DNA from 4 places in the Streptomyces sp. NPDC002004 genome. Region 2 is predicted to be linked to each of the others. Evidence: riboswitches for the same ligand, from Rfam matches in the RefSeq annotation. Region 2 holds a riboswitch; each other region holds the start of a gene.
What was found. Region 2 has a riboswitch for cyclic di-AMP ahead of ACWCP6_RS34690 (M23 family metallopeptidase). Riboswitches for the same ligand answer to the same signal wherever they lie in the genome.

Region 1 (5,238 bases), on a different contig from region 2:
CTTCGAGCACCTGATGTTCCAGGGCTCGGGCCAGGTCAAGGGAAACGGCCACTTCGAGCTGGTGCAGGGCGCAGGCGGCTCGCTGAACGGCACCACCAGCTTCGAGCGCACCAACTACTTCGAGACCATGCCGACGCACCAGCTGGAGCTGGCGCTCTGGCTGGAGGCCGACCGGATGGGCTCGCTGCTCGCCGCGCTCGACCAGGAGTCGCTGGACAACCAGCGGGACGTCGTCAAGAACGAGCGGCGCCAGCGCTACGACAACGTCCCCTACGGCACCGCGTTCGAGAAGCTCACCGCCCTCTCGTACCCCGACGGCCACCCGTACCACCACACCCCCATCGGCTCCATGGCCGACCTGGACGCGGCCACCCTCGAGGACGCGCGGGACTTCTTCCGCACCTACTACGCGCCGAACAACGCCGTGCTGTCGGTGGTCGGCGACATCGACCCCGTGGAGACGCTCGCCTGGGTCGAGAAGTACTTCGGATCCATCCCGGCGCACCACGCCAAGCCCGCTCCGCGCTCCGGCTCGCTGCCCGAGACCATCGGCAGCGAGCTGCGCGAGGTCGTCGAGGAAGAGGTCCCCGCGCGTGCCCTGATGGCCGCCTACCGGCTGCCGGAGGACGGCACCCGCGCGTGCGACGCCGCCGACCTCGCGCTCACCGTGCTCGGCGGCGGCGAGTCGTCCCGTCTCTACAACCGCCTCGTGCGGCGCGACCGCACCGCCGTCGCGGCCGGATTCGGGCTGCTGCGCCTGGCCGGTGCCCCGTCGCTCGGCTGGCTGGACGTGAAGACCGCCGGCGACGTCGAGGTGCCGGTCATCGAGGCCGCCGTGGACGACGAGCTCGCCCGCTTCGCCGAGGAAGGCCCGACGCCCGAGGAAATGGAGCGTGCCCAGGCCCAGTTGGAGCGCGAGTGGCTGGACCGGCTGGGCACCGTCGCGGGCCGCGCCGACGAACTGTGCCGGTACGCGGTCCTGTTCGGTGACCCCCAGCTCGCGCTGACCGCGGTCAAGCGCGTCCTGGAGGTCACCGCCGACGAGGTCCGTGAGATCGCCAAGGCCCGCCTGCGCCCCGACAACCGCGCGGTGCTCGTCTACGAGCCCGTCGAGTCCGCCGACAGCACCGCCGCCCCCGAAGAGACCGCCGCGACCGCAGACGAGGAGGCGGCGAAGTGACCGACGCCGCGACGGACGTATCCATGGAGTTCCACCCCCAGCCGCAGCCGGGCGAGGCCAGGCCCTGGGCGTTCCCGGCGCCGCAGCGCGCCACGCTCGACAACGGCCTCACGGTGCTGCGCTGCCATCGTCCGGGCCAGCAGGTGGTCGCCGTCGAGGTGCTCCTCGACAGCCCCCTCGACGCCGAGCCCGAAGGGCTCGACGGCGTGGCCACGATCATGGCCCGGGCCCTTACCGAGGGCACCGACAAGCTCTCCGCAGAGGAGTTCGCAGCGGAGCTGGAGCGCTGCGGTGCCACCTTCGACACGCACGCCGACCACCCCGGTGTGCGGATCGCCCTCGAAGTGCCCGTCTCCCGGCTCCTCAAGGCGCTCGGACTGCTCGCGGACGCCCTGCGTGCGCCCGCGTTCGAGCAGAGCGAGATCGAGCGGCTGGTCAACAACCGGCTCGACGAGATCCCGCACGAGATGGCCAACCCGGCCCGGCGCGCCGCCAAGGAGCTGTCCAGGCAGCTGTTCCCGGCGTCCTCGCGCATGTCGCGCCCGCGCCAGGGCACCGAGGAGACCGTCGCGCCGATCGACGCGGCGGCCGTGCGTGCCTTCTACGAGCGGCACGTGCACCCCGCCACGGCGACCGCCGTCGTCGTCGGCGACCTCTCCGGCGTCGACCTGGACGCCGTCCTCGGCGAGACCCTGGGTACCTGGACGGGCGGTACGGCGCAGCCCCACCCGGTGCCCCCGGTGACCGCCGACGACACCGGACGCGTCGTCATCGTGGACCGCCCCGGGGCCGTGCAGACGCAGCTGCTCATCGGCCGGGTCGGGCCGGACCGGCACGACCGCGTGTGGCCGGCGCAGGTGCTCGGCACCTACTGCCTCGGCGGCACCCTCACCTCGCGGCTGGACCGCGTGCTGCGTGAGGAGAAGGGATACACCTACGGCGTACGGGCGTTCACCCAGGTGCTGCGCTCCGCGCCCTCCTCTCCCTCGGGAGGGGCGACGGGCGCCGCGATGCTCGCCATCTCCGGTTCCGTGGACACCGCGTCGACGGGACCGGCCCTGGCGGACCTCTGGCAGGTGCTGCGCACGCTCGCGGAGGGCGGTCTGACGGACGCCGAGCGCGATGTCGCCGTGCAGAACCTCGTGGGGGTCGCGCCGCTCAAGTACGAGACGGCGGCGGCCGTCGCCGGCACCCTCGCCGACCAGGTCGAACAGCATCTGCCGGACGACCACCAGGCGGAGATGTACCGCCGCCTCGCCGCCACGGGCACCGTGGAGGCCACGGCCGCGGTCGTGAACGCCTTCCCGATGGACCGTCTGGTGACCGTCCTCGTGGGTGACGCGGCACAGATCGAGGAGCCCGTGAAGGCCCTCGGGATCGGTGAAGTCACCGTGGTGACGGGCTAGTCGAGCGGACGGGGCTCCTGACGGCCGACTGGTCCAGGAGCCTCGGACGGGTGGTGCAGGTGGCCCCGGCGGCATACGTGTCGCCGGGGCCCATGTGTCATGCGGTTTGTCCGAATTGATGGGGAGGCTGCCCGTCTGCCCTGTGGCATGCACTACAAAACCGGTGTTCCGTTTGTCGATTGAAAGACGCCCCCCGTAGCGTCAACGCGACTGTCCGCCACGCAGTACGCCGCGCCCGCGGCACCGGGCAGTCATCGCCGAGTCCCCGTACGGCGCGAGCCAGGGGAGCCGGGGACCCATGAAGTCCCTGGGGTGAATCGGGCTCCCTCCCGAGGGGGGCCCGTAGGAGACCTTCCTGCTCCGAACCCGTCAGCTAACCCGGTAGGCGAGAGGGAAGGAAAGGACCCGCCTCTTTCATGGCGTTCACCCGTGCTACCGGGAAGCATCGTCGTCCGAGCCGTCTGGCACGTACGAGCACACAGGTCGCAGGCGTCGCGGCCCTCACCACCACCGGGGTCGTCGCCGGGCTGGCCGCTCCCGCATTCGCTGCGGACCCCGTGCCCACGCTCGACGACACCGGGCTGAACCGGGCCATCACGATCAGCGACACGCTGCCGGAGCAGATCGACGCGCAGGCCGCCGCCCAGAAGCAGGCCGCCCACGAGGCCGCCGCGCAGCGGAAGGCGGAGGCGGAGGCCAAGCGCAAGGCCGAGGCCGCCGCGAAGAAGGCGCGTGCGGAGAAGGAGCGGGCCGCGCGCGAGGCCGAGCGCAGGCGCCTCAACCGGTTCGTCCTGCCGGTCACGGGCTCGTACATATCGACCGGCTACCAGGCCAGCAGCTCCCTGTGGTCCTCGGGGCACCACACCGGCGTCGACTTCCACGCCGCGTCCGGCACCCCCGTGCACTCCGTGGGCGCGGGCACCGTCGTCACCACCGGCTGGGGCGGCGCGTACGGCAATCAAGTAGTGATCAAGATGCACGACGGCACGTACACCATGTACGGGCACCTGTCGTCGATCGGTGTCTCCGTCGGACAGTCCGTCACGCCGGGGCAGCAGATCGCCCTCTCCGGAGCCACCGGCAACGTCACCGGGCCGCACCTCCACTTCGAGGCCCGCACGAGCCCCGAGTACGGCTCCGACATGGACCCCGTCGCCTATCTGCGCGCACACGGCCTGCACGTCTGACCCGGGCCCCGGTCCTGCGCCCCGGGAATCCCGCAGAACGCCCGAAAGCCCCGGCTCCCCGAGCCGGGGCTTTCGCGTTCCGGTTTCGCGCCGCGTTCCCGCCCCTCCCTGGCCAAAAAATATCCATGGAATCCGGCCCGCCGTCGGAAATTCGCGCTCCCTGCAATAGAGTCGCTGAACGAGCGTCAATCGACCGCGTTTCGCGGGGGTTAAGGCGGAGGTCCGGTCATGCGTATTCCCGCGCAGTCGGTATGCACGGCGATCAGGGACGACATCGTCGCCGGTGTCCACGGGCGCGGAACGCGGCTCACCGAGGAAGTGCTCGCGCGGCGGTACGGGGTCTCCAGGGTGCCCGTGCGCGAAGCGCTGCGCACCCTGGAGGCGGAGGGCTTCGTGGTCACCCGCCGCCACGCGGGCGCGTGCGTCGCCGAGCCCACCGAGGAGGAGGCCGCCGACGTCCTGGAGGTCCGCATGCTGCTGGAGCCCCTGGGTGCGGCGCGTGCCGCGCAGCGGCGCACGGACGGGCACCTCAAAGTGCTCCGCGGCCTGGTCAGGCTGGGTCAGGAGCGCGCCAGGCGCGGGCACAGCGAGGATCTGCGGTCACTCGACGGCTGGTTCCACGAGACACTCGCGCAGGCCTCGGGCAGCCCGGGTCTGACCGCCCTGCTCACCCAGCTGCGGCACAAGATCGCCTGGATGTACTCCGTCGATCCGCCGGCGAGCCCGGCGGAGTCCTGGGCCGAGCACGGGGCGATCCTCGACGCGGTGGCGCGCGGGGACGCGGAGCGGGCACGCGCCCTCACCGCGCTGCACGCCGAACGGGCGTCGTCCGCGCACCGGCTGCGATTCGGCCCGAACGCCGTCGCGGGCCGCGTGAGGAGTTCGCAACATGCCGTAAACACGGCAGGCCTGCGTCTTTAACAGAGGGGCCGTATACAAGAGGTATTCGAAGTGGGCGGAATTCTGCTGCCCATTTTCCGGGCCGCATTTTCCGGCGCCGTCCATTACCAGCCACACTTTGTCGGGGCGTGCTTCTTTCCCGAGCTCGCACTTCGTTCCCGTCCCATTGCCGGCCGCTCGCACGGCGCCGCACTCGACCGCGGGCACCGGCTCGTGCGAGGGCGCAAAACCGCGGAGCCGCGCGTGCCCCCGAAAGGACGGGGGTCGCGCGGCTCCGCCGTGATCTGTGGGGCCGTCAGACGGTCTCGGGGAGCTCCTCGAGCCCCTCGGCGACCAGCTTGGCCAGACGGTCCAGGGCCGCCTCGGCGCCCTCGGCGTCGGAGGCCAGGACGATCTCCTCGCCGCCCTCGGCGCCCAGGCTGAGCACCGCGAGCATGGAGGCGGCGTTGACCGGGTTGCCGTCGGCCTTGGCGATCGTCACGGGGACACCCGCGGCGGTGGCGGCACGGACGAAGATGGAGGCGGGGCGGGCGTGGAGACCCTCGGCCCAGCCGACGTTGACGCG
Region 2 (5,238 bases):
CGTCGAGCGCGGCCAGCACCTTGCGCCCGCGTTCGGTCTCCAGGTGCTTGGCCGCGCCATCCGCCCGCGGGCTGTCCACCTGGGTGCCGGGGCGGTACTTGCCGGTGAGGAAACCGGAGGCGAGGGCGAAGTACGGGGCCGCGGCGAGGCCCGCACGGGAGGCCACGTCGAGGAGCGGGCCCTCGTAGGTGTCGCGGGACACCAGGTTGTAGTGGGGCTGGAGCGCGACATAGCGAGCCAGGCCCTCGCGGTCGGAGAAGTCCAGGGACGCCTGGAGCCGCTCGGCGCTGATGTTCGACGCGCCGATCGCGCGTACCTTGCCCTCCTTCACCAACTGGTCCAGCGCGGTGATGATCTCGCCCACGGGGACGGAGGGGTCGTCGAAGTGCGTGTAGTACAGGTCGATGTGATCGGTGCCGAGCCGGCGCAGCGATTCCTCGGCAGCGGCCTTGATGGTGTGCGGTGCCAGGCCCTTGAACTTCGGGTGGGAGCCGACCTTGGTGGCGACGACGACATCGGAGCGGTTGCCGCGCGCGGCGAGCCACTTGCCGATGACGGTCTCGGATTCGCCGCCCTCATGGCCCGGCGCCCACGCCGAGTAGGCGTCGGCGGTGTCGACGAAGTTGCCGCCGGCGGCCGTGTAGGCGTCCAGGACGGCGAAGGACTGGGCCTCGTCGGCGGTCCAGCCGAAGACGTTGCCGCCCAGGCAGAGCGGGAAGACCTCGATGTCGGACGAACCCAGAGCACGAAGAGAAGTCATGTATCCCAGAATGCCGTGAACGATCACGGTATTCCGCACAATGGGGGCCTTGATCCGGCCGAATTCAGGGCCGTGGGTACCGTCCCGTCCCTGCCCTGGACCGGGTCCTCCCGGACCAGGCCCCGGGACCGGCCCGAGGACCGGTCCCGCGCGGGGCCACGGGTCAGACCGACAGGCCCTTGCCCCGCAGCCACGGCGCCGGGTCGACCGCGGTCGCCTGGCCGTTCGGGTGGACCTCGAGGTGGAGGTGCGGGCCCGTGACGTTGCCGGTGGCGCCGACGCGGCCTATGACGTCGCCCGTGCTGACCTTCTGGCCGACGCTGACGTTGATCGAGGACTGGTGGCAGTACCAGAGCTCGGTGCCGTCGTCGAGTTCGAGGACGGTGCGGTAGCCGTACGCCCCGGCCCAGCCCGCTTCCTTCACGGTGGCCGCGTGGATCGCCTTCAGCGGCGTGCCCGTGGGCGCGGCGAAGTCCAGGCCGGTGTGGTAGCCGGAGGACCACATGGCGCCGGGGTCGCCGAACTGACCGGTGATCGTGTACGAGACGACCGGCAGCGTGTAGCTCTTGGCGAGCTCGGCGAGGCGTGCGGCCTCCGCCTTGGCCTTGGCCTCCGCCTCGGCCTTCTTCTTCGCCGCGTCGGCGTCCGCCTGGGCCTTGTCCAGCTCGGCGCCGGCGTCCGCGACGGCCTTCTTGGCGGCGGCCTCCTCGGCCGCGGTCGCCTCGGCGTCGGCCGCCTGGTCCTGCTGCTGCTCGGCCTGCTGCATGATGCGGGCGCGCAGCGCTTCGCCGGCGTCCGTGGTGCCCTGCTTGGCGTCGGCGGTGGTGAGGCCCGCGCCGGTCAGCGGGGCCGAGGTCGAGTCGCCGGACTCCGAGGAGTCGTCGGATATCAGGGAGCCCACGCCGGGCAGGGACTTGGCCTCGTGGGTGACGCTCGACAGGTCGGGCATGGAGATGCCGACCGGCGGCTTGCCGCCCTGCGCGGTCGCGATACCGCCCGCGCCGACGGCGGCCATGACGCCGACACCCAGGACGGTGGAGCTACGGGCGAACCCGCCACGCTGCTTGACGACGCGGTGCCTGCCGCGGACCGGGCGAACGGACTCCTCGGTGGGGTTCCACTCCCCCCAGGTCTCCTCCGAGGGGCCGAAGTACCGGTCGCCGTACTCGTCGTCCGGCATCGGCGCGAAAGTGGGCTCGGGGGCAGGCCTGTTGGACGCCACGGAGGCGCACTCCTTTCCTTCCTTCTCGCCTACCGGGTTAGCTGACGGGTTCGGAGCAGGAAGGTCTCCTACGAGTGTCCTTCGCGAGGAAGAACGCCCGATTCACCCCAAGTTGGTGGTTCCCCGGCTCCCTTGCGGGACTCGGCGCGTGCGCACGGAGCCGTCTCTTGTGACGGCTGGGACAACCGCGCTGCGTTATCGAACGTTAATAGACGCGGGGTAGGGATTCCAAGCGGTTCCTCATGATCCTTGGGTTTCCTGGCTGACGGTGTGTCAGTTGTTATGCGCAGAGGCGCCGTTCCCTCACTCAAGGTGACGCCGCTCCGACGGGGCGCGGGAGCAACCGACCCATTCGGAACCCCGACGAGCGAAGGGCACATCAAGGACGTCGTACGGCGAGCAGTGCCATGTCGTCCGTCGCGGCTCCGCCGGTGTGCAGTCGCACCTCGTCCGCGAGGTGGGCCAGCAGCGCGCCCGGACCGTCGAACGCCCGGCCGAGCAGCCGGCTCGCCGGTTCGTAGAACGCGCCGTGCCGGTCACGCGCCTCGGACAGTCCGTCGGTGTAGAGGAGAAGGGTCGCTCCGTACGGAAAGTCCGATACCTCCGCACGGTCCGGCCAGGTGGCGAGTTCGCTCATGCCGAGCGGCAACGAGGCCTCCCGCGGCGCGAGGACGCGCAGCTGCCCGTCGTGCAGGAGCAGCGGGTCGGGGTGGCCGCGGTTGATGACCCGTACGACGCCCTCGCCGTGCGGGATCTCGGCGAGCACCGCCGTCGTGAACCCCTCGGCGTCGTCCAGCCCGCGCCGCCGGGTCCCCTCGCGGGTGAGTGCCCGCTCCAGGCGCTGCGCGACCGCCTCCAGCGTGGCCTCCTGCTCCGCCGCCTCACGGAAGGCGCCGATGACGACGGCCACGGCGGCGACCGCGCCCATCCCCTTACCGCGCACGTCGCCGACGATCAGCCGTACGCCGTGGGGCGTGTCCTGCACCGCGTAGAGGTCTCCGCCGATGAACGCGTCCGCCTGCGCCGCCTCGTAGCGGGCGGCGACGTCGAGTCCGCCGATCCGGTCGGCCGGTTCGGGCAGGACGGCGCGCTGGGCGGCCTCGGCGATCTCGCGGGCGGAGGCGAGGCGTGCGTCGCTGCGGCGGACGACGCGGTTGATGACGACGGCGAGCGCGGCGACCGTCACGACGGTGACGAACTCGGTGACGCCTTCCACGAGGGTGGCGTTGCCGTTGTACGTGTGCAGCGCCAGGGTCGCGGCCGATGCGGTCAGACCGGTGACCAGGGTGGCGCCCAGCGAGTAGAAGGGGGCGGCGATGAGGGGGGCCGCGGCAAAGATCGGCGCGGCGGTGAACTCGCGGGGCGTCGCCAGATCGAAGACCAGGCCGATGACGATGAGGAGGAAGGGGAGCGCGCGGACGAAGGCACGGGCGGCGGACGAGACCCTGTCGGGCTGCGCGTCCGCGGCCGCGCCGACGGGGTCGAGGGGCCCGCTGGGTCCGGGGCGCCGGACAGCGGTCCGGGCGGAGGCGAGCAGGCCGGCCGGGGTGTCCGGGTGGACGGGAGCCGCGGCGTCCGCGGGGACAGGCGTGTCCCTGTCGGCGCGAGCGGCGGCGACCGGTCCGGTGGGGACGGCCCTGCGGGCCGTGGGCGAGGCCGGCATGTCCACGGGGGCGGCCGCCTCCGTGGGAACCGCGAGGCGCAACTCGTCGGCCGCCACGGGCCCCGGGTCACCGGTCACCGCGCCCGGAACCCCGCCATACCCGTGCCCCGCACCGTACGCGCCGTCCCCGAAGCCGTACCCGAGGTCGTCTCCGCCCTCGCCGTACCCGCCGCACCTGAGGCAGACGACACACTCGCCGTACGCGCGGTGCTCGCCGTACCCGCCGTGCTCGCCGTAGGCGCCGTGCTCGACGCACTCGCCGTACGGCCCCGGCTCGCTGTGCGGCCCCGGCTCGCCCTCGTGCTCCCGGTGACCGCGTCCTCCTCGGTGGCCCACCGCTCGCCTCCTGCCGCTGCCGCGCCCGAGATCGCGCTCCACCCAGGCTTCACGGAGCACGGGCGGGGGGCTAGTTGGTGTGGGCCGGGCAGGTGACGCATGTGCAAACAGCCGAGGGCCGGAACCATTTCTGGTTCCGGCCCTCGGCTTCAGTAGCGGGGACAGGATTTGAACCTGCGACCTCTGGGTTATGAGCCCAGCGAGCTACCGAGCTGCTCCACCCCGCGTCGGTAAGACCAAGTGTACGCCATCTCGAGGACTCCTCGTGCACGGGTTTACTTCACCCCCACGCAAGCGGCCACGCCCCCGCCCTGCGCTTCCGAGCCGCGGTCGGCCAACGGCGTGCCGGGGCCCGGCAGGCACGGCAGCCGCGGCACAGCGGCCGACCCACCGGCTGCACCGTGAGCCTCGGGGCGCCGTCGAGTTGACCGGCGGTGAGCGCGGCCGCCGGGCGACCACCCCGCCTCCGGACTCGCCCGCCCCGCCAGGCCCCGGAAACGGCAGAACCCCCGCCGACCAGGTCAGCGGGGGTTTCCGACCCCGAAGGGTCCGGTAGGCCGTGTGGGACTCGAACCCACAACCAATGGATTAAAAGTCCACTGCTCTGCCAATTGAGCTAACGGCCCGCGTTGATGCACCCCCGAGCATAGCGGGACAGGGCCGTGACTCCGATCGGGTATAGGGGTCACGGCACTGTCGAGCCTCGTCGCGCGGCTCCTCCCGCGCGTCTCCACGCGGGACGCGGGCCACTTCGCGGCACGGGCGCGGTCGTACTGCACCCTCGTCGCGCCGTGGGCCTCCTCGGTGATGTGCGCGGGGGCGCCGCCGGCCGGTGAAGGCGTCCTGCGCCATCGGCAGCCCGAGGAGCCCGGGGCGGAGGGCGTACGGGCCGCCACCCCGGCCGGTGTTGTTCGCGAAGTCCGTGAACACGTAAACGCCGGAAGGGCCCGACGACCGAAGTCGTGCGGGCCCTTCCGGGAACGTGTGCCGCCGGGGCGGTCGTCAGCCGTTGCGCTTCCAGCGCGGCTTGTCCTCGCGGCGGCCGAAGGAACCGGCGCCGGAGGAGCGGTGGTCGTCGCGGCGGGTGTTCGGGCGGTCGTGGCCGCCGGGGCGGAAGCCGCCACGGTCGGCGCGGTCACGGTTGAACGGGCGGTCGCCGCCACGGTGGCCGCCGGAGCGGTCGTCACGGCGGAAGCCGCCACGCTCACGGTCGTTGTCACGGCGGAAGCCACCGCGGTCGCCGTCACGGTCGTTGTC
Region 3 (5,238 bases), on a different contig from region 2:
CGGGTGCGCCCGGCAAGCGCTCCGCACTGCCCGGAGCGCGCATCGTGCTGCGCCAGCCATCGGCGCCGGAGCCCCTGCAGGGCCGGCCGGACGACCTGGACATCCATGCGCGCGAGCTGCTGCGGGCGCGGGCACAGTTGGAGGAGATGCTGGTCCGGCACACCGGACGCGAGCCCGAACAGGTCGCCGCCGACATCGAGCGCGACACGGTCCTGGACGCCGCGCAGGCCGTCGCCCACGGACTGATCGACGCGGTGGTCCCGAGCCGCAAGACTCAGCGTCCCGCACACGGTGCGAGGTGACGCGCCGATGCTGCCGCCCGAACTGCCGCCGCTGCCCGCGCTGACCCGCGCCGAGGCCGAGCTGATCGACCGTTATCTGGAGGTCGTCGACCTGCTGGGCCGCATCAACCCCGCTCGCGCCGAGCGCACCTACGGCGGTCTGCGCGCCGCCCAGGCCCTGGTCGGCAAGGCCACGGCGCTCCGCGACGCGCTCACCCTGATGCACCAGCGCGGCGAGTCCGAGGTGCACGGTCCCACGCTGGTAAGGGCACTGCGCGTTCTCGACGGCGAGCGGCGCGCCGCCCGGGTCACGCTCCCGCCGGCCTGACTCCTCCGGCAGGGCGGACCGACCCGCGACGAACAGGGCCCGCGAGGGACCGGACTCCACGACGGGCCCGACGCACGCACGCACGACCGACCGGACCGAACCGGACCGAACTGAACCGGACCGAGGGCACCCCGGAATCGGACGAACTGAGTTGACGACCCGTTCGGAACCGACCCCGACACGTCCGGAAGCGATCCGAAACGCACCAGACGGGTTACCCCCCGATGGCGTAATCGGCCATCGACGCGATGGACGAACAGAGTTGCTCGATCCGCGTACAACTCACGTGGAATCTCACGCTCCGCCGCTGGTCCGGGGGTCATCGACACCCTCCGTGATGTTCGAAAGGTGTGGTGTCCACCCGAACAGACACATCGTGAGTAGCCTCACAAATGCCCGGCAGAACTCGGAATTCGCGCCTTTCGTGCGTGAAGATCCCTTCCGACGACAAGACCCCGCCACCGCGGCGGGGCGGTCCGGGCGGACGCCGAGTCCTGCCGCCGCCCGGATACCCGGTCGACAGATGTGGATCGGCAGGAGTGGAGGACCCAGCACGGCGGGCCGGCCGGAGCGATCCGATCGGTCCTTGGGGTGAAGCCGCGTCAGCGGCCGGGCATCTTCGCCTGCCCGAACCCGACAGGTCATCCTTCACAGGCGGCTGACGAAGGGTTGCGCATGACTGCGCTGAATCGCGTCCCGTCACTCCTGGGCCGGGCCGGCACCGCATCGGCTCTCACGCTGGCCGCCGTCGGCGGCACCATCGTGGTTCCGGGGGTCGCTGCCGACGCCGAGGCCGCCACGTTCGGAGCGAGGGCGCTCCAGGTGGCGGCGTCCAAGAGGGGCGCGCCGTACCAGTGGGGGGCCACCGGACCACGCCGCTTCGACTGCTCCGGACTGACGCTGTACTCGTTCAAGCGCGCGGGCAAGAAGCTCCCGCGCACGGCCGCGGCGCAGTACAACAGGACCCGCCATGTCCCGGCGTCCCAGCGCCAGCAGGGCGACCTGGTCTTCTTCCACTACGGCTCGAGCGTCTACCACGTGGGCATCTACGCCGGGAAGGGAAGGATCTGGCACTCCCCGAAGACCGGGGACGTGGTCAAGATGTCGAAGATCTGGACCAGGAACGTCTGGTACGGGCGGGTGCGGTGACCCTCGGGCGCCGGCGCATCCGCTGAAGCCGTGGCGCGGGTGGTGGCGACCCCTACGGGGGCCCCTGCCCGCGCCGGCGGTAGGAGACGGGCCGACCCGGGAACCCGTCTCCTCATGCCGGACGTCCGATTCGTGACGGCGCGACGGGAAACACCCCTCGAGCGCGCCGACCGCAACTTCTCCGAGCTTCTGCAGGAGCTCAGAGTCACCCAGACCGGGGTGCAGATCCTCTTCGCCTTTCTGCTGACCCTGGCTTTCACCCCTCGATTCCCCACGCTCGACGGCTTCGAGCGGGCCACCTACGTCACGACGCTGCTCCTGGCGATGCTGTCCGCCGCGCTCTTCACGGCGCCCGCAGCGCTCCATCGCTTCCTGTTCCAGCAGCACGCCAAACGGCAGATCGTGCGTGTCTCGTCGCAGTTGTCCCGGGTGGGCCTGGGCGCCCTCGCACTGGCGCTCACCGGCTCGGTGCTGCTCGTCGTGGACGTCGCGGCGGGGCGGACCGGAGGCGTCGCCGCCGGGTGCGGGACCCTGCTCGTGTGCGTCCTGCTCTGGGGCGTCCTGCCGCGGCTGGTGCGGCGCCGGAACATCGCGGTCCGGCCGGCGTCCCGTCCGACGGCACGCGTGCCCGCGCGCCGAGGGCGCCGCCGGTGACGCCTCGGGCCGCCCGGGCGACACGCGGCCTGAGCGACACGGCACCTGGACGGGGCAGAGGAGGCTCCGGGACCTGCCGGGGAGCCCGGGACCCGGCGAGCGCGCTCCGGGCCGAGGTCAGTTCTGGACGGGAACCGTCCAGGGAAGCGCGATCCACACCGTCTTGCCGCCCTCGGGCGTCGGACTGACGCTGAGTCTGCCGCCGTACTCGTTGGCCAGCCAGCGGATGATCACCATGCCGCGGCCGTTGTCCTGCTGCACCGCCGCGGGCAGCCGCTTGGGGAAGCGGGGGTGGCTGTCGGTGACGCCGATGCGCAGCTGCTCGTCGCGCTCCAGCGTCACGTCCACGGTGAACGTGGGCGACTGGCCGAAGGTGTGCTGGACGGCATTGGTGGCGAGTTCGGAGACGATGAGCCGGACCGTGTCGGCCACATCCGCGTCCCCGGGCAGTCCCCATTCCGTGAGGACATTGCTGACGTATTTCCGCGCCGCGGAGACCGAGGCGGGATCGCTCGGCAGAGTGACGGAGGCTTCTTGGTGGTCTGCCATGGCGACGTCGTCCCTTTCCCATCGGGGCCGGACTCCGACACGTGGCGGATGGTTCGATACGGCCCCGGACCGGTGCTGTCGCCAGACTGCCACTCGCGCGCCGATCAGGGAGCGCATCCCCTGAGAATGCATATATCTGTCGCTCGAAGCGGTGAACTCTGCGACGAGAGAGCGTATTTGACCCATACCGTGTGGCTTCCTCTACCGTCGGCGGGTGAGCCGCCGCGGTGTCGGCCGGAAGGAGACGGCCCATGCAGCACGGTCCCGCGGTGCGCCGCCGCAAGCTCGGCGCGGAACTGCGTGCGCTCCGCGACCGCTCGGGGCTCACGAGCGGTGAGGCCGCCCGGCGCGCGGGCTGGCACCAGTCGAAGGTGAGCCGGATCGAGACGGGCCGCAGCGGTGTGAAGCAGGCCGATGTGCGGCTGCTGCTCGACATGTACGGCGTGGAGGACATCCAACACCGGGAACTTCTGGTCGCGTTGGCGGGCTCCGACGACGACGGCGGGCGGCGTCACTGGTGGCACGCCTATCGCGGGCTGCTGCCACCGGCATACCAGGACTTCATCAGTCTGGAGGCACAGGCCTGCGGAATGCGCACGCTGGAGAACTCCGTGGTGCCGGGCCTGCTGCAGACCCCCGACTACGCCCGCGCGGTGACCCGGGCCTCGCTGGGCGGCCTGCCGGAGCGGCAGATCGAGGCGCTGGTCGACGTACGGCTGGCGCGTCAGGACGTGCTGCGCGGCGATCCGCCGCTGGAGTTCAGCGCGATCCTCGACGAGGCGGTGCTGCGCCGGCAGGTGGGCGGGCCCGGCGTGATGGCGGCGCAGCTGAGGCATTTGGCGAAAGTGGCGTGCCTGCCGCATATGCGGATCCAGGTATTGCCCTTCACGGCGGGCGCCCATATCGGCCAGACCGGCGCTTTCGTTATTTTCTCATTTCCGCACATTGCCGATCTGGACGTGGTTGTTCTCGACCACTTGATGAGTAGTCTCTACCTCGAACGGAAAGAAGACCTCAGGGCATACACCGAAGCCTTCAACTCTCTTCGGAATCACGCCCTTTCACCCACGGACTCATTGGACTTCATCGCCGGGATGGGTGACGGCGCATAGGGAGGCACCATGACCGCTCTGCCTCGGCACGTTCCGTCCAGCACATCGCTGGCCCCCGTCGGCTGGCGGCGCAGCAGCCGCAGCACGGGCATGAACAACTGTGTGGAGACGGCCGAGCTCGGCCCGGGCCCCGCGGCGGGCCTGCTCGCCGTCCGCGACTCCAAGAATCCCACGGGGCCCGCCGTGCTCTTCTCGGCCGCCGCCTGGGGGACCTTCCTCGACGGTCTGCGCTGATCCCCGGGGTCAGCGGGGCGCGGTACGCCCGATCACGCGCACGGCCTCGGCGATCTGCTCGTCGGTGAGGTCCGCCCGGGCGGTCAGCCGCAGCCGCGAGATCCCGTCCGGCACGGACGGCGGCCGGAAGCATCCCACGGCCACCCCGGCCGCGCGGCAGTCGGCCGCCCACTCCACGGCCTCCTCGGGCGAGGGCGCCCGCACCGAGACCACCGCCGCGTCAGGGCGCACCGCCTCCAGGCCCGACGCGGTCAGCCGCTCGTACAGCTCGGTCGCGACGGCCCGGGCGCGTGCGGCGCGTCCGGGGTCGCGGCGCAGCAGGCCGAGGGCGCCCAGCGCGGCGCCCGCGGCCGCCGGTGCCAGGCCGGTGTCGAAGATGAAGGTACGAGCCGCGTTGATCAGGTGGTCGATGACCGGGGCCGGTCCGAGGACGGCACCGCCCTGGCTGCCGAACGACTTCGACAGGGTGACCGTGGTGACCACGTCGCAGTCGCCCGCGAGACCGGCCGCGAACGGCGCGCCGCGGCCTCCGTCGCCGAGCACGCCCACGCCGTGTGCGTCGTCGACGACCAGCCCGGCGCCGGCCTCACGGCAGGCGGCGGCGAGCCCGCCGAGGGGGGCCGCGTCGCCGTCCACCGAGAAGACGGTGTCGGAGAGGACCACGGCGGGTCCTTCATGGGTGTCCAGCGCCTTGCGCACCGCCTCCACATCGGCGTGCGGCACGACCTGGGTCGTCCCGCGCGCGAGGCGGCAGCCGTCGATGAGCGAGGCGTGGTTCCCGGCGTCCGACACGATCAGCGAGCCGTGCGGGGCGAGCGCGGTGACGGCGGCGATGTTGGCCGCATAGCCGGAGGAGAACACCAGGGCGGCCTCGAAGCCGCAGAAGTCGGCGAGCTCCCTCTCGAGCTGGGCGTGCAGTCCGGTGGAGCCG
Region 4 (5,238 bases), on a different contig from region 2:
TCCGGGACGACGCCGAGGCGGGCGTCGGCCTCGACGCCGCCAACCTCGGCGTGCTCCTCGAAGCGCGGGGCCGTCTCGACGAGGCCAGGATCTGGTACCGCAAGGGATACGAGACGGGAGACGCGTACGGGGCCTTCCGGCTGGCCGAGCTGCTCCGGGGCGAGGGCGAGCGGGCCGAGGCCGAACAGTGGTACCGCAAGGCCGCCGGCCTCGGGCACGCCGGTGCCCGGCGGGCGCTCGGCGAACAGCCGGACGGGCCGGGCACGGCCGGGGAGTGAGCCGGAGGACGGCAGGGAGGGGGCCGTCGGGCGGGCGGGGCGCTCCGGGAGTGCGCCGGGGACGACGGGGATACGGCCGTCGAGCGGGCTGAGGATACGGTCGGGTGGTGACCGACAAGCCCGACGTCCCGGACAGCACGCCCCTCGCCGGACCCGCCCCCGGCGGCCCGGCCGCCGAAGCCGCCGGACCCGCCCCCGAACTCTTCAGCTGGGAGTTCGCCGCAGACCCCTATCCCGCCTACGCCTGGCTCCGCGAGCACGCGCCCGTGCACCGGACCCGGCTGCCCAGCGGAGTCGAGGCATGGCTGGTCACCCGGTACGCGGACGCCCGGCAGGCCCTGGCCGACCAGCGGCTCAGCAAGAACCCGGTGCACCACGACGAACCCGCGCACGCGAAGGGCAAGACGGGCATTCCGGGTGAACGCAAGGCCGAGCTGATGACGCATCTGCTCAACATCGACCCGCCGGACCACACCCGGCTGCGCCGCCTCGTGTCGAAGGCCTTCACGCCCGGCCGCGTCGCCGAGTTCGCCCCGCGTGTGCAGGAGCTGACCGACCGGCTCATCGACACGTTCGCCGAGCGGGGCGAGGCCGACCTCATCCACGAGTTCGCCTTCCCCCTTCCCATCTACGCCATCTGCGACATGCTGGGCGTCCCCCGCGAGGACCAGGACGACTTCCGTGACTGGGCGGGCATGATGATCCGGCACGGGGGAGGGCCCCGTGGCGGCGTCGCCCGGTCGGTCAAGAAGATGCGCGGCTACCTCGCCGAGCTCATCCACCGCAAGCGCACCGCCCCCGGCGACGACCTCATCTCGGGCCTCATCCGCGCCTCCGACCACGGCGAGCACCTGACCGAGAACGAGGCCGCGGCGATGGCCTTCATCCTCCTGTTCGCCGGCTTCGAGACCACGGTCAATCTGATCGGAAACGGGACGTACGCCCTGCTGCGCAACCCGGAGCAGCGCGCGCTGCTCCAGGCGTCCCTCGCCGCCGGTGAGACCGGTCTGCTCGCGACCGCCCTGGAGGAACTGCTGCGCTACGACGGGCCCGTCGAGCTCGCCACCTGGCGGTTCGCCACCGAGCCGCTCGCCATCGGCGGGCAGCGCATCGCGGCCGGCGACCCCGTGCTCGTCGTCCTCGCCGCCGCCGACCGTGACCCGGAGCGGTTCGGCGAGCCCGACACGCTCGACCTCGCCCGGCGCGACAACCAGCACCTCGGATACGGGCACGGCATCCACTACTGCCTCGGCGCGCCGCTGGCCCGGCTGGAGGGCCGGACCGCGCTCGCGACACTGCTGCGCCGGCTCCCGGATCTGCGTCTCGCCGCCGAACCGGACGACTTGAGATGGCGGGGCGGGCTCATCATGCGGGGGCTGCGCACGCTTCCGGTGGAGTTCACGCCGGAACCGGCCCGTTCGGTTCCCGACGGGGCCTGAGCTGTTGCATCCGCGGCTCCGGTGCGGTCGCCGGGCCCACGCGGCGCGGCGTCGGAGCCCTGCGTTCCGGACACTTCGGACCTCATGGAACTGACGCAGCGTCATAACTGTGATCTTCGCGTGATCTGCGCTGCATCGACTTGTGACACACGTTCGACTCCCGCTAGGTTCACCCCGACTCGGTGACCCACGGTCGCCGCTGTCGCCACAGCTCTCACGCGAAAGGCAACCGCATGCTCTCCGGGAACGGCCGCCATCGTCGCCCCCGTCAGGCTCCCGCTCTGGTCGTCGCGGCCGGAGTGACCGGCTCCGCCATCGCGATCCCGTTGCTCGGGGCCACCGGCGCACACGCCGCCGAGGTCACCACCTGGGACCGGCTCGCGGACTGTGAGAGCGGCGGCTCCTGGAGCGCGGACGACGGCAACGGCTACTACGGCGGACTCCAGTTCTCGCAGGAGATGTGGGAGCAGTACGGCGGTCTGGACTACGCGTCGCGCGCGGACCAGGCCAGCCGCTCGCAGCAGATAGCGGTCGCCGAGAAGGTCCTCGCCGATGTGGGTCCTAGCGCCTGGACCACCTGCGCGCCGCTCGTGGGGCTCACCCAGGGCGGAGCGGCGGCCAAGGTCGACACCGGTGTGCCGGACGGTGACCCGTCGGCGTCCGCGGACGAGGACGGCGGGGACCTGACGGAACCGCTGGGCATGTCGCCGGACGCGTCCGGTTCGTCCGACAGGACTGACAAGTCCTCCAGTGCGGGTAAGTCATCCGACTCCTCCGACTCATCCGATTCTTCTGAGTCGTCCAAGACATCCGACTCGTCGGATTCATCCAGCACGGGTACCGACGGTGCGGGAGAGAAGAGTCACGACGCCACCACGAAGTCGGACAAGTCCGGCGTCGACGAGGGCACTTCGAAGGACACGTCGGACGACCCGGGCGCCGGGTCCGGCCGGCACCGCGGCGATGCGGCCCAGGAGGACCCGGCCGGCACCCGCGCCGACGACTCCGCCGGCCGGCACGCCTCGCGCGGCGACGCCTCCCGTGGCGCCGACGGCGGCGCGTACACCGTGCGCGAGGGCGACAGCCTCTGGACCATCGCCGACGCCCATGACGTCGAGGGGGGTTGGAGCGCGCTGTACGCCGACAACAAGAAGACCGTCGGCTCCGATCCGGACCTCATCATCCCCGGTCAGAGCCTCGACCTCGGTCTGGGGGGCGACAAGGGCGACAAGGGTGCCGATGGCGACGCAACCCAGGACGAGACGTCGGACAAGTAGAGAACGGCGCCCGAATCGGACGGCGATTAGCGGCACTTCACGTTGAATGTCCGGTTTGGAAAAACTGAGAGATGGGTCTCAAGGGCCCTGATCCTCTTTGAAATTCGCCGGTTTACCTGCCTACGGTCGTGACCGCTCGCCGCAGCGGGCACCCAGGGCCGTCACGCCGAATCCTGCCGACGGCCGTGCGGGAACAGTCGTCGCGTCAAGCGCCGTAGGCAGGAGCGGGGGACCCAAGGTAGGTGCCGGGCCCGGGAGTTGAAAGACGATCCGGGAACGGCTTGGGGTGAAGTCGTGCGCATGGACGCACGGCCGGGCACTCACACGGCCCGAACCCGACAGCTCACCTCGTAGGCGTCGGTGAGGGGATCACTTCATGCTGCTTTCCGGCAAGGGCAAGCACCGCCGTCCGTCCAAGGCCACCCGCGTCGCCGCTCTCGTCGGCGTCACCGGCGTCGCCGTCGCCGCCCCGCTGGTGGCGGCCGGCTCGGCCTCCGCCGCCACCACCTCCGAGTGGGACGCGGTCGCGCAGTGCGAGTCCGGTGGCAACTGGGCCATCAACACCGGCAACGGCTACTACGGCGGTCTGCAGTTCTCCGCCTCCACCTGGTCCGCGTACGGCGGCAGCGCCTACGCGTCGACCGCCGACAAGGCCAGCAAGGAGCAGCAGATAGCCGTCGGCGAGAAGGTCCTCGCCGCCCAGGGCAAGGGTGCCTGGCCGAACTGCGGCACGGGCCTGTCCGGCGCCTCCCCGCAGCAGTCCGCCCCGGCTCCGGCCCCGAAGCCGAGTGCCCCGCACACCGACTCCCAGGCCGCCTCCCGCTCCCAGCAGCGCACCGCGCCGGTCCAGAAGACCGTGACCACCCCGACCGGCAAGAAGGTCAAGAAGGGTGACGGCGAGTACAAGGTGGTCAAGGGCGACACCCTCAGCTCGATCGCCGCGAAGAAGCACGTCGAGGGCGGCTGGCAGAAGCTGTTCCGTCTGAACAAGGACATCGTCGACGACGCCGACGTCATCTTCCCGGGCCAGCAGCTGCACCTCGGCTGATCCCAGGCCCCCCAGACCGCCTCGCCCCGGTGCGTGTTCCCCCGTACGCACCGGGGCGGGGCTCTTTTTGTTCCGTTCGAAAACAATTTGCTCCGGGTTTTTGTCCACGGGGCGGTCCGTCGGCTGGCCGATGCCCCGGAGCCGGTTAGGCTCATGTCGCGAGGCCCCTCCAGGCCCGCACCCCTTCGCGGGTCGAGCGGCCCGCGTACACGCGTCACATCCCAGAAGGAGATGCTCGTGCCGTCCATCGACGTCGTCGTAGCCCGGGAAATCCTCGACTCCCGAGGCAACCCCACGGTCGAGGTCGAGGTCGGCCTCGACGACGGCAGCACGGGTCGTGCCGCCGTTCCCTCCGGTGCGTCCACCGGTGCGTTCGAGGCCCTCGAGCTCCGTGACGGAGACGCCAACCGCTACGGCGGCAAGGGCGTCGAGAAGGCCGTCCTCGCCGTCATCGAGCAGATCGGCCCGGAGCTCGTCGGCTACGACGCCACCGAGCAGCGCCTGATCGACCAGGCGATGTTCGACCTCGACGCCACCCCGGACAAGTCCTCGCTCGGCGCCAACGCCATCCTCGGCGTCTCCCTGGCCGTCGCCCACGCCGCGTCCGAGGCCAGCGACCTCCCCCTGTTCCGCTACCTCGGCGGCCCGAACGCGCACCTGCTGCCCGTTCCGATGATGAACATCCTGAACGGCGGCTCGCACGCCGACTCCAACGTGGACATCCAGGAGTTCATGATCGCCCCGATCGGTGCGGAGTCCTTCTCCGAGGCCCTGCGCTGGGGCACGGAGGTCTACCACAAGCTCAAGGCCGTGCTGAAGCAGCGCGGGCTGTCCACCGGCCTCGGCGACGAGGGCGGCTTCGCCCCGAACCTGGGCTCCAACCGCGAGGCCCTCGACCTGATCATCGAGGCCATCAAGGAGGCCGGCTACACCCCCGGCGAGCAGATCGCCCTGGCGCTCGACGTCGCCGCGTCCGAGTTCTACAAGGACGGCGCGTACCTCTTCGAGGGCAAGGAGCGCTCCGCCGCCGAGATGACGGAGTACTACGCGGAGCTCGTCGCCGCCTACCCGCTCGTCTCCATCGAGGACCCGCTGTTCGAGGACGACTGGGCCGGCTGGAAGACCATCACCGACAAGCTCGGCGACAAGGTCCAGCTGGTCGGTGACGACCTGTTCGTCACCAACCCGGAGCGCCT

Region 1: linked by a shared signal. The riboswitch ahead of ACWCP6_RS22530 (M23 family metallopeptidase) and the one ahead of ACWCP6_RS34690 (M23 family metallopeptidase) in region 2 are both predicted to bind cyclic di-AMP.
Region 3: linked by a shared signal. The riboswitch ahead of ACWCP6_RS20845 (C40 family peptidase) and the one ahead of ACWCP6_RS34690 (M23 family metallopeptidase) in region 2 are both predicted to bind cyclic di-AMP.
Region 4: linked by a shared signal. The riboswitch ahead of ACWCP6_RS23455 (transglycosylase family protein) and the one ahead of ACWCP6_RS34690 (M23 family metallopeptidase) in region 2 are both predicted to bind cyclic di-AMP.

What each region holds. Positions count from the first base shown of each region.
Region 1 is NZ_JBSFDP010000015.1:76,067-81,304, reverse strand. It holds gene ACWCP6_RS22540 (M16 family metallopeptidase) at 1-1,180, shown strand, start outside; gene ACWCP6_RS22535 (M16 family metallopeptidase) at 1,204-2,586, shown strand; cyclic di-AMP (ydaO/yuaA leader) riboswitch at 2,832-2,989, shown strand; gene ACWCP6_RS22530 (M23 family metallopeptidase) at 3,003-3,773, shown strand; gene ACWCP6_RS22525 (GntR family transcriptional regulator) at 4,002-4,694, shown strand; gene ACWCP6_RS22520 (HPr family phosphocarrier protein) at 4,969-5,238, opposite strand, start outside.
Region 2 is NZ_JBSFDP010000049.1:21,161-26,398, forward strand. It holds gene ACWCP6_RS34685 (aldo/keto reductase) at 1-760, opposite strand, end outside; gene ACWCP6_RS34690 (M23 family metallopeptidase) at 924-1,982, opposite strand; cyclic di-AMP (ydaO/yuaA leader) riboswitch at 1,994-2,139, opposite strand; gene ACWCP6_RS34695 (PP2C family protein-serine/threonine phosphatase) at 2,362-3,519, opposite strand; tRNA gene ACWCP6_RS34700 (tRNA-Met) at 4,135-4,208, opposite strand; tRNA gene ACWCP6_RS34705 (tRNA-Lys) at 4,535-4,607, opposite strand; partial or broken gene ACWCP6_RS34710 (DEAD/DEAH box helicase) at 4,984-5,238, opposite strand, start outside.
Region 3 is NZ_JBSFDP010000013.1:63,703-68,940, reverse strand. It holds gene ACWCP6_RS20855 (ATP-dependent Clp protease proteolytic subunit) at 1-302, shown strand, start outside; gene ACWCP6_RS20850 (hypothetical protein) at 310-609, shown strand; cyclic di-AMP (ydaO/yuaA leader) riboswitch at 1,117-1,281, shown strand; gene ACWCP6_RS20845 (C40 family peptidase) at 1,285-1,758, shown strand; gene ACWCP6_RS20840 (DUF6328 family protein) at 1,873-2,412, shown strand; gene ACWCP6_RS20835 (ATP-binding protein) at 2,530-2,961, opposite strand; gene ACWCP6_RS20830 (helix-turn-helix domain-containing protein) at 3,213-4,073, shown strand; gene ACWCP6_RS20825 (DUF397 domain-containing protein) at 4,083-4,307, shown strand; gene ACWCP6_RS20820 (8-amino-7-oxononanoate synthase) at 4,317-5,238, opposite strand, start outside.
Region 4 is NZ_JBSFDP010000016.1:128,103-133,340, reverse strand. It holds gene ACWCP6_RS23470 (DNA ligase LigA-related protein) at 1-278, shown strand, start outside; gene ACWCP6_RS23465 (cytochrome P450 family protein) at 386-1,717, shown strand; gene ACWCP6_RS23460 (transglycosylase family protein) at 1,951-2,994, shown strand; cyclic di-AMP (ydaO/yuaA leader) riboswitch at 3,195-3,366, shown strand; gene ACWCP6_RS23455 (transglycosylase family protein) at 3,371-4,042, shown strand; gene eno (phosphopyruvate hydratase) at 4,280-5,238, shown strand, end outside.